Regions from separate parts of the Streptomyces sp. NBC_00442 genome, predicted to be linked through region 2. Evidence: riboswitches for the same ligand, from Rfam matches in the RefSeq annotation. Region 2 holds a riboswitch; each other region holds the start of a gene.

Region 1 (6,037 bases), 890 kb from region 2:
CGTACTCCGGCGTGTGCTCCGGCGTGTACTCCGGCATGGGTTCCTCCTGGCGGTCGGGGTTGCGGGCGTGCGGTCGGGGTTGCGGGCGTGCGGTTGTGGTTGCGGAGCGGTCACGTTCCCGGTCACGTCCACGGTGGCGGTGGCGGTCACGTCCGCGGTCATGTTCGCCCTCGTTCGTGTTCCGGCACTGCCCAGCCTGATCCCGTCCCGATCAGAAGTCCAACAGATGGAACTGATCGGAAGTAGAATCCACAGTCATGGATCTGAGACAGCTCGAATACTTCGTCGCGGTCGCCGAGGAGCGGAACTTCACGCGGGCCGCCGAGCGGGTGCACATCAGCCAGTCCGGCGTCAGCGCGCAGATCCGCCAGCTGGAACGGGAGCTCGGTGCCGAGCTGTTCGACCGGTCGGCCCGCGCTGCCACCCTCACCGCCGCGGGGCGGGCCGCGCTCGACCACGCCCGCGCCGCACTCCTGGCCGCCGCGGCGGTCGGTCAGTCGGTGGACGAGGTCACCGGCCTGATCCGGGGCCGGCTGAGCATCGGGATGGTCATCGGCTGCACCATCACGCCGCTGTTCGACGCTCTCGCCGCCTTCCACCGGGCCCACCCCGGCGTGGAGATCTCACTCCTCGAGGACAACTCCGGCCGGTTGGTCGACGGGGTTCGCGCCGGGACCCTCGATCTCGCCCTCATCGGGACGTCGACCGCCGCCCACGACGGCCTCGACTCGCTGACGATCATCGAGGAGGGGCTGGTCGCGGCGGTCCCGGCCGGCCATCCGCTGGCGAAGCGGCGCCGGGTCGCCCTGAGCGATCTGAGCGCGTACCCGATCGTGTGCATGCCGCCGGGTACGGGGCTGCGTACGGTCTTCGACCGGGCCTGCGCGGCGCGCGGCGTCCAGCCCGTGATCGCGCTTCAGGCGAGCGCCGCCGACGCCATCGCCGGCCTCGCGGCACGCGGCCTCGGTGTCGCCGTGCTCAGCGACTCGATGGCCGCGCACTACCGCGACCTGCTCACCGCCCGTGCCATCGACGACGTCGACGCGCCTGCCTTCCTCTCCCTCGTGTGGAAGCCCAACGAGGGCCCTGCGGTACGGGAGTTGCTCGCGTACGGACGGCGGGCGTTCGGCATGGCCGGGCCGGCGGCGGGAGTTGGGGCGGGCCCGGCGGGAGAGGGCCGCTGAGAGCGGGCCCGGCACCCCCGCCCTGCCCACGGACGCCTCACACCCCCGAAGCCGCCCACTTCTGCTCCACCTTGCCCAGCCGCCAGTACGCCAGGGCCGCCGCCCACACCACGACGAACAGGCCGACGATGACGAAGCCGACGTTGTCCAGGTCGAGGTCGGCGATCCAGCCGCTGACCGGGTCGGTGAGGTCGAACTTCTCGTGCATGACCCCGACCAGTTCGATGGTGCCGATGAAGAAGGCCACCGCGATCGAGAGGCCCGTGATGGTGAGGTTGTAGTAGACCTTGCGCACGGGGTTGGAGAACGCCCACTGGTAGGCGAAGTTCATGAACGTGCCGTCGAGGGTGTCGAACAGGCTCATGCCGGCGGCGAACAGCAGCGGCAGGCACAGGATGGCGTACCAGGGCAGCCCGGCCGCGGCGCCCGTGCCGGCCATCACCATCAGGGTGACCTCGGTGGCGGTGTCGAAGCCGAGGCCGAAGAGGAAGCCCAGCGGGAACATCTGGCCCGGCCGGGATATGGACTTGGTGAAGCGGCCCAGGATGCGGTTCATGAACCCCCGCGAGTCCAGGTGGGCTTCGAGTTCCTTCTCGTCGTACGCGCCCGCCCGCATCGCGCGGAACACCTTCAAAATGCCGAACAGGGCAACGAGGTTGAGCGCGGCGATGAGGTAGAGGAACCCGCCGGAGGCGGTGGTGCCGACGACACCGAGGACCTGGTGGGTGCTGGAGTCCTCGTTCATGAGGGTGCCCGCGAGGTGGGCGCCGCCCGCCACCAGGCCCGCCATGACGACGACGACGCTGGAGTGGCCGAGCGCGAACCAGAAGCCCACGGAGACCGGGCGCTTGCCGTCGGCCATCAGCTTGCGGGTGGTGTTGTCGATGGCGGCGATGTGGTCGGCGTCGAAGGCGTGCCGCATGCCGAGCGTGTAGGCGGTGACGCCGAGGCCGATGCCGTACGTCTTGGTGCCGACGGCGTAGTGGGCGGGGGCCACCAGCAGGAACAGGATGCCGAAGGCGACGACATGCAGGGCGGCTATGACCGCGAGCAGGGCACCGGTACGGACGGTGTCCTCGCGGCGCCAGCGGAACGTCGGCGTGGCGGAGCCCGCCTCGGAAGGCGTGCGGGTGGACAGGGTCATAAGGGTCACGCTCCAGCACCTCGTGGATCACTTCGTGAGATGCCGCGGCCGGTCTCCTGGCTGACGGGCGGATGCGGCCGCCCCGGCCTTCCCAGCCAGGTGGATCCTGGCCAGTGGCGTCGCAGGGGAACGGCCGCTCCCCGGAAAGGCTTGACGGGGAGCCCGATCACAGTGGCGAGGGCCGCTCCGGTTTCGCACCGGCTTCCCGAACACCACGGCCAGGTCACCCTAGACGCTGCGCAGTTGCCCGCACAGCTGCACAGCTGTGCAGGTATCGAAGATCACACGGAGCGCTCCGGCCCACTCCTGCGAAGATGCGGGCATGCATCTCGTCCCCGCCGAGCGCGCCGGCCACCGCATCATCGACGGCCACCGGGTCTGCGACGCCATCGCCGCGATCGGCGACCCCGAGCGCGTACGCGACTGGGCCGAGCGGTTCTCCCTGCTCGCCGACCCCAATCGGCTCGCGCTGCTGATAGCCCTGCACCGGACCGGGCCGCTCGCCGTCTCCGACCTGGCGGTGGCGACGGGCATGCGCGACCCGGCCGTCTCGCAGGCCCTGCGGCTGCTGCGGGCCGCCGGGACGGTCGCTGGGGAGAAGGAGGGACGGGTGGTGCGCTACCGGCTGGTGGACGAGGCGACCGCACGCCTCCTCGACCAGTACGCGGGCCAGTACGCGGACCGGCATGCGGGCCGGCCCGCGGACCGGCCCGCGGTGACGACGTCGGGGCCCGACCCCGGCCACGCCTCGACGGCATGAGCGGGGCCGGGCGATTTCACGGATCAGCGGCCGTCGTAGATCAGCGCGCGCACCATCCGGCAGGTCGCCTCCGACGGCTGGTGTACGCCGATGAGCGCGGCCACGGTACGTATGGTGCGGTCGGGTGCCTGCTCGGGCCGGTACACCCCGGTGTCGAGCAGGGCGATGGCCAGGCGCATGGCCTTCAGACGCCGGTTGTGGGACTCGTACCACACACGCGGACGCCCGGCGGGCAGCGGCACCTTGCGGAGGGGCTGGAGGGACAGCTGTTTCGGGGCGTGCGAGGTCAGTACGGCAGCGGTCATGGGCATCCTCCTGGGCGGTCGGGAACCCTCACTTACTGCCTCGATTTTACTGGGGACCACTGACAATCGCCCCTGGCCAGCCGGGCTTTGATGCGGCGTCGCGGGTAGCCTGGCGGGCATGGAGATCTGGATCAACCCGGCCTGTTCGAAGTGCCGCAGCGCGGTGAGTCTGCTGGACGCGGAGGGCGCCGACTACACGGTGCGCCGCTACCTCGAAGACGTGCCCTCCCCCGAGGAGATCCGGGCCGTCCTCGGCCGGCTCGGTCTCGAACCCTGGGACATCACGCGCACCCAGGAGGCCGCCGCCAAGGAACTCGGCCTGAAGGACTGGCCGCGAGACGCGGATGCCCGCGAGCGCTGGGTGACGGCGCTCGCCGAGCACCCCAAGCTGATCCAGCGCCCGATCATCACGGCGGACGACGGCACGGCCGTGGTGGGCCGCACCGACGACGCCGTACGGGACGCGCTGACGCGCAAGTAGCCTGTCCCACACGGCAGTCGGCCCGTCGTCAAACCCGGCCGAGCTGGGCCTCGGCGTCGGCGAGCAGCTCGGTGATCCGCGCCCCGAACCGGGCGTCGCACGGGTGCGGCGCTCCGGAGCGGGCGGCTTCGAGGAGGGCGTCGATCGCGGCGCCGAACGCGTCGAGCGCACCACCCCACTCCGGCATCCTCGCGGCGCCGCCCTCGCCGAGCAGCTCCACCTCGACGCCCGCGGCGGCCGGCGGCGCGGTGAAGCTGAGGTCGGCGGTGCTGGAGGTGCCCGAGGCGTGCCGCAGGATCAGATGCGCGGTGTCGCCGGGCCCGGCCGCCGCCGTCAGGGCGGTCACCTCGCCGAGCACCCCGGCGAGCACGGCAAGGGCGTGCGGACCGACGTCCCAGAGCGCGCCCTTCTCACCCCGCCAGGGCGAGGCGGCGTACGGGCTGCGCTCGGCGCCCGGCGTGAACAGGGACCCGTACCACCGGGCGCGCCCGGTGAACCACCCCGGCGTGTCGGCCTGTTGGGCCACCCAGGCCGCGGTCTCCTTCGCGAAGCGCAGCGTGAAGAACACGACGGAGGCGACCTGGGCCCGCTCGGCCGCGTCCGCCACCGCGCGGGCGCCGGCCACGTCGGTGGCGACCGGCTTGTCCAGGAGCAGATGACAGCCGGCCGCTGCGGCCCTGACCGCGAGCGGCGCCTGCACGTCCGGCGGCAGCGCGAACGCGACGGCGTCGCAGTCCGCGAACAGCGCGTCCGGGTCCTCGTACACCGCCACCCCGTGCTCGCGCGCGACGGCGGCCGCGGCCTCCGGCCGGCGCCCCCACACGCCGGCGAAGTCGACGCCGGGGTGTGCGGCGAGCGCCGGTGCGTGGGTGGCGACGGCCCAGGGGCCGGTGCCGAGGAGGCCGATGCGGGGGGTTCCGGCGATCTGGTTCATGCGGACCAGTCTGCCCCGAGCGGCATCCGGGCCACGAGGGACGGCCACGGCCCGTGCGTCCGTACGACGCGCCACGGTTCGCGGTATACGAACGGGACCATGTCGCGGCGGGGCGGGGCAGGGCCGGGGTGAACGGCCCTTTCCCGACGCCTCTTGGGACGAACCGCCGAGGGGCCGGGGGCCGCTCTCGGAGGAACCGCAGAGGCATGGGCCGTTTCATGGTTCCGGAGGCCCCCAGGTAACACCGGGTTCACAAACGGGCAACGGGCGGGAAATTTCGAGGTGTGAGTCTGCCGGGCGTACAGCAGCGCCGCAGCGTGGCAGCGCGCCGACACCCCGCAGCTCCCGCAAAGGATGGCTTCCGTGACGTTCAAGGCCGAGTACATCTGGATCGACGGCACCGAGCCGACCGCCAAGCTCCGCTCCAAGACGAAGATCATGGGCGGTTCGCCGGCCGGCGTCTCCGAGCTGCCGCTGTGGGGCTTCGACGGGTCCAGCACGAACCAGGCCGAGGGGCACGCGTCGGACCGGGTCCTGAAGCCCGTCTTCTCCTGCCCGGACCCCATCCGTGGCGGTGAGAACATCCTCGTCCTGTGTGAGGTCTTCGACATCGACGGGACGCCGCACGAGTCCAACACCCGCGCGCTGCTGCGCCCCGTGGCCGAGCAGTTCACGGCGCAGGAGGCGATCTTCGGCATCGAGCAGGAGTACACGTTCTTCGACGGCGCCCGCCCGCTCGGTTTCCCCGTGAACGGCTTCCCGGCCGCGCAGGGCGGCTACTACTGCGGTGTCGGATCGGACGAGATCTTCGGCCGCGACATCGTCGAGAAGCACCTGGACCACTGCCTGGCCGCCGGTCTGAGCATCTCCGGCATCAACGCCGAGGTCATGCCGGGCCAGTGGGAGTTCCAGGTCGGCCCGGTCGGCCCCCTTGAGGTCTCCGACCAGCTGTGGATCGCCCGCTGGCTGCTCTACCGCACCGCCGAGGACTTCGACGTGTCGGCCACCCTCGACCCGAAGCCGGTCAAGGGCGACTGGAACGGCGCGGGCGCGCACACCAACTTCTCCACCAAGGCCATGCGCGAGGGCTACGACGCGATCATCACCGCGTGCGAGGCGCTCGGCGAGGGCTCCAAGCCGATGGACCACGTCAAGAACTACGGCGCGGGCATCGACGACCGCCTCACCGGCCTGCACGAGACGGCCCCGTGGGACGAGTACAAGTACGG
Region 2 (6,037 bases):
GTCCACAACGACCCCGTCAACCTGATGAGCTACGTGCAGTACGTCTTCCAGTCCTACTTCGGCTACTCGAAGGACAAGGCCCACAAGCTGATGCTCGACGTGCACCACAAGGGACGGGCCGTGGTCTCCAGCGGCAGCCGCGAGGAGATGGAACGCGACGTGCAGGCGATGCACGGCTACGGCCTGTGGGCCACGCTCACCCAGGACCGCGGCTGATGGCCGGGCACTTCGAGGCGCTGCCCCGCGGAGGCGCGGCCGTGGCGCTCGACGAGGTCGAGATCGCCATCCTGCGCTCGCTCGCCGTCCAGCTGCTCGAACTCATCGGTCCGGGCGACGAGCCCGCCGAGGACGCGGACCCGCTGGCCGCCCTGTTCGCCGAGGGCCCGAGCGAGCCGCCCAGCGATCCGGCTCTCGCCCGCCTCTTCCCCGAGGCGTACGCGAGCGAGGAGAGCGACGAACTGCGCGCCAATTCGGCCGAGTTCAGACGCTTCACCGAGAACGACCTGCGCGCGCGCAAGCGCGGCGACGCCCTCGCGGTCGTGCACGGCCTCGATGCCCTGACGCCCAAGGGCGACGGCGGGGCCGTCCTGAAGCTGACCTCCGAGGACGCGCGGCAGTGGCTGGGCGCGCTCAACGACCTGCGCCTGACGATCGCCACCCGGCTCGACATCACCGACGAGGACGAGAGCGGCGAGCTGTACCGGCTGCCGGACGACGACCCGCGCAAGCCGATGGTGATGGCCTATCTGTGGCTGGGTGTGTTGCAGGAAACACTCATCGAAACGCTCATGCCCTGAGCGATCGACCGGTTGAGGGGCGTTCGCTCAGCGGACGCTCAAATCCAGATAACGATCCTGTTACCACATCGACCTGCTTTGTCATATTGACGGACCTTTGTCCGCTTCTTCCTGTGGTCTGCGCCACAAAGCTCGCTGGGGATCACCCATAAGGCCGTGATAAATCTTCACGACCACCCGGGGACGCCACCCATGTTCCCGGGGGCGCTTCGACCGGCAGACCGCCGGTGGCACTCCATCCACATCCGGGGGGATCAGGACCTGATCCGACGCTTCGTGACCGAGGCGGACGGGTCAGCATGGAGAAAGGCGCACCACCATGACCTCAGCGCAGGTCGACCAGCACGGAGACCGTCCTGCCGGCATTGAGGCCGCGGGGACCGCCCAGGCTCCGGGCGACAGCTCGGGCGAGGGATACCAGCGGGGCCTCGGGGCCCGGCAGATCCAGATGATCGCGATCGGCGGTGCCATCGGCACCGGCCTCTTCCTCGGCGCGGGCAAGGCCATCTCGAAGGCCGGCCCCAGCCTCATCCTGGCCTACGCCATCGCGGGCCTGGTCATCTTCTTCATCATGCGCGCCCTCGGCGAGCTGCTCATGTACCGCCCGGTGTCGGGCTCCTTCTCGGAGTACGCCCGCGAGTTCGTCGGCCCCTTCTGGGGCTTCGTGACCGGCTGGACGTACTGGCTCTTCTGGGTCGTCACCGGCATCACCGAAGTCACCGCGGCCGCCCAGTACATGTCCTTCTGGACCCACAAGAGCTTCCCGCAATGGGCCTACGCGCTGATCTTCACGCTCATCCTGTACGCCGTGAACCTCATCTCCGTGAAGCTCTTCGGTGAGCTGGAGTTCTGGTTCTCCATGGTCAAGGTCACCGCCATCGTCGGCATGATCCTGATCTGCGCCGGCATCCTGACCGTCGGCTTCTCGGACGCCGCGGACACCGCCACCGTCGCCAACCTCTGGAACGACCACGGGTTCTTCCCCAAGGGCATCGGCGGCACGCTGATGACGCTCCAGATCGTGATGTTCGCCTTCCTCGCCGTCGAACTGGTCGGCGTGACCGCGGGCGAGTCCAAGGACCCCGAGAAGACCCTGCCCAAGGCCATCAACACCGTGCCGTGGCGCATCGCCGTCTTCTACATCGGCGCCCTGATCATGATCCTCTCGGTCGTCCCGTGGCACGAGTTCCAGCCGGGCGTGAGCCCCTTCGTCGCCGCCTTCCAGAAGATGGGCCTCGGCATCGGCGCGGCGATCGTCAACTTCGTCGTCCTGACCGCGGCCCTGTCCTCCTGCAACTCGGGCATGTACTCCACCGGCCGCATGCTGCGCGACCTCGCGCTCAACGGCCAGGGCCCGAAGGTCTTCACCAAGCTCACCAGGAGCGGCACCCCGCTCGTCGGCACCTCGGTCTCCGCGGCGCTCATGCTGGTCGGCGTGTGGATCAACTATGTGGCGCCCGGCAAGGCCTTCGACTACGTGGTCTCCTTCGCCACCATCTCCGGCATGTGGGCCTGGATCATGATCCTGGTCTGCCAGATCCGCTACCGCGCCAAGTCCGACCGCGGCGAACTGCCGAAGTCCGGCTTCCGCGCCCCCGGCGCCCCGTACACCAGCTGGTTCGCGCTGCTCTTCATCGGCATGGTCATCGTGATGATGGGCATCGACAAGGACTCCCGCGTCTCGCTGTTCTGCGCGCCGTTGTGGGCCCTGATCCTTGGCGTCTCCTACCTGGTCCTGAAGGCCAAGAACCCCGAGAACAAGGCGTTCGCCAAGCGCAGCTGAGGCTCTTCGCCGCCCCTGTTCTTCAGCTCCTCTGACCTGCGTCTTCTCACCATGCGGGCCGTTCCGTATCGCACCTCGATACGGAACGGCCCGCATGCTTATTCTTGCCGACATGCTGACCATCACCCAGGCCCTGTACGACCAGCTCGTCGCGCACGCCCGCGCCGACCACCCCGACGAGGCGTGCGGTGTGGTCGCGGGCCCGGCCGGCACCGGCCGCCCCGAGCGCTTCATCCCGATGCTCAACGCGGCCCGCTCGCCCACGTTCTACGAGTTCGACTCGCAGGACCTCCTCAAGCTCTACCGCGACCTCGACGACCGCGACGAGGAGCCGGTGATCGTCTACCACTCCCACACCGCGACCGAGGCCTACCCCTCGCGCACCGACGTGACGTACGCCAACGAGCCCGGCGCGCACTACGTCCTGGTGTCGACGGCGGACACGGACGGGGCCGGGGAGTTCCAGTTCCGCTCGTACCGCATCGTGGACGGCGTGATCACGGAGGAAGATGTAAGGGTCGTAGAGGCGTACTGACGAATACGCGTACGGACGAATCCCGGGCATACTGGCCGTACGCACTTTCGATCATTGGGCGGCAGGGCCCAGGAAGCCGGTGTGAATCCGGCACGGTCCCGCCACTGTGACCCGCACCGAGCTCCTCGGTGCGGGAAGCCAGGAACTGGCCTGCCGCCTTCTCCCGTCGACAGGGGACGCGGAATCCCCTTGGAGGAGCCCGGCCATGCTCTGGCGCCGCGCGGCACTCGCCGCCGCCCTGCTGTTCCCGCTCGCCGCGTGCACGACGCGCGCGCAGCCCGAGGCCGCGGGCGGCTCCGCCCCCGGCTTCCCGTACACGGTCACCAACTGCGGCGTCACGACGACGTACACCGCGCCCCCGAAGCGGGCGGTGACGATGAACCAGCACGCCACGGAAGTGATGCTGGAGCTGGGCCTCGCCAAGTCCCTCGCCGCGACCGCCTACATGGACGACGAGGTCCTGCCGAGGTACGCGGCGGACTACCGCTCGGTCCCCGTCCTGGCCGCCGAGTACCCCTCGTACGAGAAGCTCCTCTCGGTGAACCCGGACTTCGTCTACGGCGGCTACGCCTCCGCGTTCGCGGCGAGCGAGGGCCGCGGACGCGAGGCCCTCGCCAAGAGCGGCATCACCTCCCGCCTCAACGTGGAGAACTGCCCGCACGGCGCGGCGACCACGATGGACGACGTGTACCGGGAGGTCCGCGAGGTCGGCCGGACCTTCGGGGTGGCCGACCGGGCCGAGTCGTGGGTGACGTCGGCCCAGGCCACCAACGCACGCACCCGCACGGCCCGCGAGGGCGCGGAGCCCGTCCCGGTGTTCGTCTACGACAGCGGCGACAAGACGGCGTTCACGGTCGGCGGCAAGGGCATCGGCAACGACATCGTGACGCGGGCGGGCGGCCGCAACGTCTTCGCGGACGACCTGAGCACGACGTCCTTCGGCGACGCGAGCTGGGAGAACGTGGTGGCCCGCGCCCCCGAGACCATCCTGATCCTCGACTACGGGGGCACGAGCGCGGAAGCCAAGAAGAAGCGCCTGCGCGACGACCCGGCCCTCGCGTCCGTCCCCGCCGTCAAGAACAACAGCTTCGCCGTCCTGCCCCTGTCCGACATGGTCACGGGCGTCCGGGCACCGGACGCGGTGACCAAGCTGGCGACGCAGCTGCGGGCGGGGACGGGGGAGTGACCCCGCGCACGCGCTACTCCCTCCTCCTCGCGGGCCTTGCCCTCGTGCTGCTGGCCGCGGCGACCGCCGGGCTCGCGCTCGGCTCGGTGCGGATACCGGCCGGCGACGTACTGGCCATCGTCACCGGCGCCGCCGAACCCGGCCCGTACCGCACGATCGTCCTGGAGGTCAGGGCGCCCCGCGTGGTGCTCGGCGCCGTCACCGGAGCCGGGCTCGCCGTCATCGGGACCGTCCTCCAGGCCCTGGTGCGCAATCCGCTCGCCGACCCCTTCCTGCTCGGCGTCTCCAGCGGCGCCTCCGCCGGGGCCGTCGCCGTGATCGTGCTCGGCGCGGGGGCCGGGGCGGCCACCACCATCGCCCTCCCGGCCGCCGCGTTCGCGGGGGCGCTGGCCGCGCTCCTCCTCGTGTACGCCCTGGCCGGACGCGCCGGATCCATGACGGGCGGCCGTCTCGTCCTCGCCGGGGTCGCCGTCTCCTACGTCCTGTCCGCGCTCACCAGCCTGATCCTCGTCACCTCCGCCCGCGCCGAACACGTACAGGAAGTCCTGCACTGGACGCTCGGCGGACTCGGCGGCGCCCGCTGGGACATGCTCGCCCTGCCCGCCGCCGCCCTCACGATCGGCACCCTCGTCCTGATCGCCCTGGCCCGCCCCCTGGACCTGCTGCTCGTCGGCGAGGAGGGCGCCACCGTCCTCGGCCTCGACGCGGGCCGCTTCCGCGCCTCCGCCTTCGTGCTCACCTCGCTGCTCACCGGCGCCCTCGTCGCGTACACCGGGGCGATCGGCTTCGTCGGCCTGATGGTTCCGCACGCCGCCCGCATGGTGGCCGGCGCCGCCCACCGCACCCTCCTGCCCGTCGCGGCACTCGGCGGCGCCGCCTTCCTCGTCGTCGCCGACCTCGCCGCCCGCACCGTCGCCGCCCCGCAGGACATCCCCGTCGGCGTGCTCACCGCGCTCACCGGAGGCCCGTTCTTCCTGTGGATGCTGCGCGGCCGCGGCGCCCGCGCGGAAGGCGGCCCCGCATGACGACCCTGCGCGCCGAGTCGCTCGCGTACACCACGCCCCGGGGCCGCACCCTGCTCCACGACATCACCCTGGAGGCCGCCGACGGCGAGACCATCGGCCTGGTCGGCCCCAACGGCAGCGGCAAGACCACCCTGCTGCGCTGCGTCTACGCGACCCTGCGCCCCACCGCGGGACGCGTCCTGCTCGACGGCGCCGACCTGCACGCCCTGCCCGCCAAGGCCCGCGCCCGCCGCATCGCGACCGTCCCGCAGGACGCCGAGGCAGGCGGCATCGAGCTGAGCGTGCGCGAGATCGTCGCCATGGGCCGCTCCCCGCACCACCGCTTCTGGGAGGCCGACACCGCCGCCGACGGCGCCCTCGTCCGCGACGCGCTCGCCCGCGTCGGCATCGCGGACCTCGCCGCCCGCCCCTTCCCGTCCCTGTCCGGCGGCGAACGCCAGCGCGCCCTCGTCGCCCGAGCCCTCGTACAGCGGCCGGACGTCGTCGTCCTGGACGAGCCGACCAACCACCTCGACATCCGCTACCAGCTCGAAATCCTTTCCCTGGTAAGGGAGTTGGGCACGGTCAACCTCTTCGCGCTGCACGACCTGAACCTCGCCGCGTACTACTGCGACCGCCTCTGCGTCCTCGCCGCGGGCCGCATCGTCGCGACGGGCCCGCCCGCCGAGGTCCTCACCGCCGAGCTGGTGCGCGAGGTCTACGGGGTCGACG
Region 3 (6,037 bases), 2.4 Mb from region 2:
TGTGATGTGAAGCGATCCCCCTCACGAACGATCACTCCCCCGATCTGGGTTCTTGCTCTGGTTGGCAAGGAATCGCGCCTTCTTCTGACGGTTCCCGCACGTGTTCATGTCGCACCATTTGCGGGTGCGGCTCTGGCTGGTGTCGAAGAACGCGGCTCGGCAGGTGGGCGATGCGCACAACGCCAGCCTTCCGTCCCGTTCGCCGGCGAGGATGCCGATCGCGTCGGCGGCGATCACGCCGAGTGCGTCCTCCACGCGGGAGGTGCCGTCCACGCGGGAGGCCGAACCGAGCCGCCATCGCCGCTCGCCCCCGGGCGTCAGGACGGCCGCGGCCCGGCCCTGGGCGCTGCGGTCATTGATGACCTGGACCGCCGACTCGGGAAAGGCGTCCTGGGCGGCGGCCGCCGTCGCGGCGGCGTGGATCGACTCCCTCAACTCCCGGGCGAGGTCGAGCTGGGCGGGGGTGCAGGAGTCCACGGCGAGGCCGCTCACCGCCAGCCAGTCGACGAGTCGACGCGGCGTGGGAATGCGCTCCACAGCGTTGCCGTGACGCTCCGAGAGAGTCCCCGTGAAGCTGGTCGCCAGCACGCTACCGAGGCGGAAGTCAGGAAACTCAGCACGCATGGAACCACCTTAGCGGGTTGCGCGCAGGCCCAGATCCTTGTTAGAACCGTCTTAGCCGGTTCCCGACGGGCGGCAGCCGGTTCCACGACGGCCAGGAGGTCCGATGCCCCGTACACACAGCGACGTGCAGGCGTTTGAAGCCCGCGCGACGGACGCCGACCTCGACGATCTGCGCGCGCGACTTGCCGCGGCGCGGCTGCCGGAGGCCGAGACGGTCGTGGGCGCCGCGCCCGGCCCTCGCCGATGGGATCAGGGCGTTCCGCTCGCCGACCTCGTCGAGGTCGTGAACTACTGGCGGACCGGTTACGACTGGCGGGCCTTCGAAGCGCGCCTCGCCCGGATCGGCCAGTTCCGTACGACCGTCGACGGTCTGGGAATCCACTTCCTGCACCGCCGGTCCGCGCGCGCGGATGCCACTCCTCTGGTCCTGACCCACGGCTGGCCGGGCAGCATTGCCGAGTTCACCGAGGTGGTGGACGAGCTGGCGGATCCGCGGGACGCGGACGCGCCGGCGTTCCACGTCGTGGTCCCCTCCCTGCCCGGCTTCGGCTACAGCGACAAACCGGCCGCCACCGGGTGGGGGACCGAAAGGATCGCGGCCGCGTGGGTGGAGCTGATGGGACGGCTCGGCTACGGCGAGTTCCTGGCCCACGGCGGCGACTGGGGAGGCAACATCACCACGGTGCTCGGCGGCAGGTTCCCGGCCCACGTGCTCGGCATCCACACCACGTTCGCGCAGGCGCCGCCCGGTTCGACCACGGACGGGCTCACGGCGGGCGAGCGCGCGTGGGCCGAGGAGACCCGCCACTTCTGGCGCCACCGCGCGGCATACGCGAAGCAGCAGGCGACCCGGCCACAGACCATCGGCTACTCGCTCGTGGACTCGCCGGTCGGGCTCCTCGCCTGGATTCTCGACAAGGTCGCCGAGTGGTCGGACACCGGGGACAGCCCGTTCGAGACGCTGTCCCTGGACAGCGTGCTGGACGACGTCACCCTGTACTGGCTGACGCGGACCGGCGCGTCGGCGGCGCGCATCTACTACGAGAGCCATGACTCGCTGGACCCCGAACTCCGGGTGGATGTCCCGTCGGCCATCACCATGTATCCCCGTGACATCGAGAAGTGCCCGCGTCCCTGGGCACAGGAGCGGTACCGACAGATCGTCCGATGGACGGCGCCCGAACACGGGGGGCATTTCCCCTCGCTGGAGGTTCCCGAGTATTTCGTCAAGGATCTGCAAGAGGGCCTCGCGGCGGTGCTGGCCGCCCGACCGGCCCGAAGGCGACCGGATACAGTGCGCCCGACGACAGCCGGATCAAGGTGAGCCCGGCCGATATGAGTCCGGTCGATATGAGCCCGGCCGATATGAGCCCGGTCGATGTGAGCCCGGTCGATGTGAGCCCGGTCGATGGAGAAGGGGAAGCGTGACCGACACCAGCGAGTCCCGATCCGCCGACGGCGCGGCGCACGGGACGCGGCCGAGCCGGCTGCACCGCCTGATGCGCCTGCTCCCCCTGATCGCCCCTGTTCTGCTGTGGGCCGTCCCCTGCTGGCTGCTTCTCCACGCCGGCCAGCACTGGCCGCTTCCCGTCACGCTGGCCGGCACCGCCGTGTTCTTCCTCGGCCTCTTCGGCATGCCGCTCGCGATGATGCGCGGTCACGGCCGGCGGCAGCAGGACTGGGCGGCGATCGTCGGGGACACCCTGCTGGGCGTCGCCTGGGTCGTGTTCACGTGGTCGGTCCTGCTCGGCGGTCTGCTGCGGCTCGTCCTGATCGCGACCGGCGGCGACGGGCAGGACCGGGCCCGGGTCATCACCTGGGTGGTCCTCGGCACGGCCGCCGTGCTGCTCGCCTGGGGGTACGTCGAGGCCCGCCGGGTGCCACGGGTACGCCGCCTCGACGTACCGCTCCCCCGCCTGGGCGCGGGCCTCGACGGCACGCGCGTCGTCCTCGTCACCGACACCCATTACGGCCCGCTCGACCGAGCCCGCTGGTCGGCGCGGGTCTGCGAGAGGGTGAACGCGCTGGAGGCCGACCTGGTCTGCCACACCGGGGACATCGCCGACGGCACGGCCGAACGCCGCCGCGCCCAGGCCGCCCCGCTCGGCACCGTCCGGGCCACCCGGGCCCGGGTCTACGTCACCGGCAACCACGAGTACTACAGCGGGGCCCAGGGCTGGGTCGACCTGATGGACGAGCTGGGCTGGGAGCCGCTGCGCAACCGGCATCTGCTGCTCGAACGCGGTGGCGACACCCTCGTGGTCGCCGGCGTGGACGACGTCACCGCGCAGTCCTCCGGCCTCGCCGGCCACCGCGCCCACCTCGCCGGAGCCCTGCGCGGCGCGGATCCCCGCCACCCCGTCCTGCTCCTGGCCCACCAGCCCAAGTTCGTGGACCGGGCGGCGGCCGACGGCGTCGACCTCCAGCTCTCCGGGCACACTCACGGCGGCCAGATCTGGCCCTTCCACCACTTGGTCCGCATCGACCAGCCCGCCCTCGCCGGCCTCAGCCGCCACGGCGCCCGCACGCTCCTCTACACCAGCCGCGGGACCGGCTTCTGGGGTCCGCCGTTCCGCGTCTTCGCCCCCAGCGAGATCACCCTGCTCGTCCTGCGCTCCCCGCAGCGCTCCCCCTCGCCGTAACCCGGGCGGCTGGCTCCGGGCGGCCCCGCCCGGAGCCGAAGGGCCCCGGTCGTGAACGGTGTGGGCCCGAAACGTGTCTCATTTCACGATCCGGATGCCGGACACGTCGTCACACCCCGATCGTGAGCGTCTTAGGGTGGCCCCACAGCTGGTTCGCCCCGTCCGCCAGGCGGGATGCGTCGCAAGAGGGAACCCGGTGCGAATCCGGGACTGCCCCGCAGCGGTGAGCGGGAACGACCGCCGTCATACGCACTGGGTCCGAGATACCGGGCCTGGGAAGCGACGGCCAGTAGGTGTCCTCCGGAAGGGGAGGGCGTGCCCGCGAGTCCGAAGACCTGCCAACTGTCCGCGCACGCCCTACGCGTGTGCGGATGTCCCGGTGACCTCGTGGGCGGGTCGGCGTACATATCGAACGGACGACCGTGTCGCCGCATCGCGCGAGGTCGGTCCGCCGGTGTGCCACTCCTCTTCTTGCCGCGGCCGTCTCCGGGATCTCACGGATACGTCTCTCGAAGGAGATCCGCGTGACCACCAAGACCGCAGCCGCGGCAGCACGGGCCACCGTTTACGGCTACCCCCGTCAGGGCCGCAACCGTGAACTGAAGAAGGCCATCGAGGGCTACTGGAAGGGCCGCGTCAGCGCCGACGCCCTCCGCGACACCGCGGCCGAGCTCAGGCGCGGCACCTGGCGACAGCTCGCCGACGCCGGCATCCACGAGGTGCCGACCGGCGACTTCTCGTACTACGACCACGTCCTCGACACCACGGTCATGGTGGGGGCGATCCCCGAGCGGCACCGCACCGCGGTCGACGCCGACGCGCTCGACGGCTACTTCGCCATGGCGCGCGGCACCCAGGACGTCGCGCCGCTCGAAATGACCAAGTGGTTCGACACCAACTACCACTATCTGGTACCGGAGTTGGGGCCCGACACCGTCTTCGCCGCGAACTGCGCCAAGCAGGTCGCCGAGCTCGAGGAAGCCCTTGCCCTGGGTCTCACCGCGCGGCCCGTCCTTGTCGGTCCCGTCACGTATCTCCTGCTCGCCAAGCCCGCTCCCGGCGTCGCCGCCGACTTCGAACCGCTCACCCTCCTAGACCGGCTGCTGCCCGTGTACGCCGAGGTCCTCGCCGACCTGCGCGCCGCCGGCGCCGAGTGGGTACAGGTCGACGAGCCCGCCCTTGTCCAGGACCGCACCCCCGCCGAGCTGAACGCCGCCGAGCGGACCTACCGCGAACTGGGCACCCTCACCGACCGGCCCAAGCTGCTCGTGGCCTCCTACTTCGACCAGCTCGGTGAAGCCCTGCCGGTGCTTGCCAAGGCGCCGGTCGAAGGCCTCGCCCTCGACTTCACGGACTCGGCCGCGGCCAACCTGGACGCCCTGGCCGCCGTCGGCGGGCTTCCGGGCAAGCGGCTCGTCGCCGGCGTCGTCGACGGACGCAACATCTGGATCAACGACCTGCAGAAGTCGCTGTCCACCCTCGGCACCCTCCTCGGGCTCGCCGACCGGGTCGACGTCGCCGCGTCGTCCTCCCTGCTCCACGTCCCGCTCGACGCCGCCGCAGAGCGGGACATCGAGCCGCAGATCCTGCGCTGGCTCGCCTTCGCCCGGCAGAAGACCGCCGAAATCGTCACCCTCGCCAGGGGAATCTCCCGGGGCACCGACAGCATCACGGCCGAACTCGCCGCGAACCGCGCCGACCTGGCGTCCCGGGCGGCCTCGCCCATCACGCGGGACCCGGCGGTACGCGCCCGCTCCCAGGCCGTGACGGACGCCGACGCCCGCCGCTCCCAGCCGTACTCCGAACGCGCCGCGGCCCAGCGCGCCCACCTGGGCCTTCCCCTGCTGCCGACCACCACCATCGGCTCGTTCCCCCAGACCACGGAGCTGCGCACGGCCCGCGCCGACCTGCGGACCGGACGCATCGGCACGGCCGGCTACGAGGAGCGCATCAAGGCCGAGATCGGTGACGTGATCTCCTTCCAGGAGAAGACCGGCATCGACGTCCTCGTGCACGGCGAGCCCGAACGCAACGACATGGTGCAGTACTTCGCCGAGCAGCTCACCGGCTACCTCGCCACCCAGCACGGCTGGGTCCAGTCGTACGGCACCCGCTACGTCCGCCCGCCGGTCCTGGCCGGCGACATCTCCCGCCCCGAGCCGATGACGGTCCGCTGGACGTCCTACGCCCAGTCCCTCACCGACCGTCCGGTCAAGGGCATGCTCACGGGCCCCGTCACGATGCTCGCCTGGTCCTTCGTCCGCGACGACCAGCCGCTCGGCGACACAGCCCGTCAGGTCGCGCTCGCCCTGCGGGACGAGGTCGACGACCTTGAGGCGGCGGGCACTTCGGTGATCCAGGTCGACGAACCCGCGCTCCGCGAGACCCTGCCGCTGCGCTCCGCCGACCACCCCGCCTATCTGGCCTGGGCCACCGAGGCGTTCCGCCTCAGTACGTCCGGGGTCCGGCCGGACACCCAGATCCACACGCACATGTGCTACGCCGAGTTCGGCGACATCGTCCAGGCCATCGACGACCTCGACGCCGATGTCATCAGCCTCGAAGCCGCCCGCTCGCACATGCAGGTCGCCCGTGAGCTCGCGGAGCACGGCTATCCGCGTGAGGCAGGCCCCGGCGTGTACGACATCCACTCGCCCCGTGTCCCGAGCGCCGATGAGGCAGCCGCCCTGCTGCGCACGGGACTTGAGGCGATTCCCGCCGAGCGGCTGTGGGTCAACCCGGACTGCGGGCTCAAGACCCGCGGCTGGCCC

The links. Region 2 has a riboswitch for cobalamin ahead of OG432_RS21460 (ABC transporter substrate-binding protein). Riboswitches for the same ligand answer to the same signal wherever they lie in the genome.
Region 1: linked by a shared signal. The riboswitch ahead of OG432_RS25580 (HoxN/HupN/NixA family nickel/cobalt transporter) and the one ahead of OG432_RS21460 (ABC transporter substrate-binding protein) in region 2 are both predicted to bind cobalamin.
Region 3: linked by a shared signal. The riboswitch ahead of metE (5-methyltetrahydropteroyltriglutamate--homocysteine S-methyltransferase) and the one ahead of OG432_RS21460 (ABC transporter substrate-binding protein) in region 2 are both predicted to bind cobalamin.

The regions. Positions count from the first base shown of each region.
Region 1 covers NZ_CP107918.1:5,704,395-5,710,431, reverse strand. The annotation lists gene OG432_RS25590 (YybH family protein) at 1-37, opposite strand, end outside; gene OG432_RS25585 (LysR family transcriptional regulator) at 258-1,184, shown strand; gene OG432_RS25580 (HoxN/HupN/NixA family nickel/cobalt transporter) at 1,222-2,328, opposite strand; cobalamin riboswitch at 2,358-2,560, opposite strand; partial or broken gene OG432_RS25575 (ArsR/SmtB family transcription factor) at 2,651-2,989, shown strand; gene OG432_RS25570 (hypothetical protein) at 3,112-3,393, opposite strand; gene OG432_RS25565 (arsenate reductase family protein) at 3,512-3,874, shown strand; gene OG432_RS25560 (Gfo/Idh/MocA family protein) at 3,903-4,808, opposite strand; gene glnII (glutamine synthetase) at 5,172-6,037, shown strand, end outside.
Region 2 covers NZ_CP107918.1:4,809,770-4,815,806, forward strand. The annotation lists gene clpS (ATP-dependent Clp protease adapter ClpS) at 1-216, shown strand, start outside; gene OG432_RS21445 (DUF2017 domain-containing protein) at 216-797, shown strand; gene OG432_RS21450 (amino acid permease) at 1,117-2,580, shown strand; gene OG432_RS21455 (M67 family metallopeptidase) at 2,693-3,115, shown strand; adenosylcobalamin (AdoCbl) riboswitch at 3,161-3,313, shown strand; gene OG432_RS21460 (ABC transporter substrate-binding protein) at 3,321-4,301, shown strand; gene OG432_RS21465 (FecCD family ABC transporter permease) at 4,298-5,326, shown strand; gene OG432_RS21470 (ABC transporter ATP-binding protein) at 5,323-6,037, shown strand, end outside.
Region 3 covers NZ_CP107918.1:7,218,808-7,224,844, reverse strand. The annotation lists gene OG432_RS32490 (CGNR zinc finger domain-containing protein) at 22-624, opposite strand; gene OG432_RS32485 (epoxide hydrolase family protein) at 728-1,948, shown strand; gene OG432_RS32480 (metallophosphoesterase) at 2,049-3,266, shown strand; cobalamin riboswitch at 3,399-3,623, shown strand; gene metE (5-methyltetrahydropteroyltriglutamate--homocysteine S-methyltransferase) at 3,791-6,037, shown strand, end outside.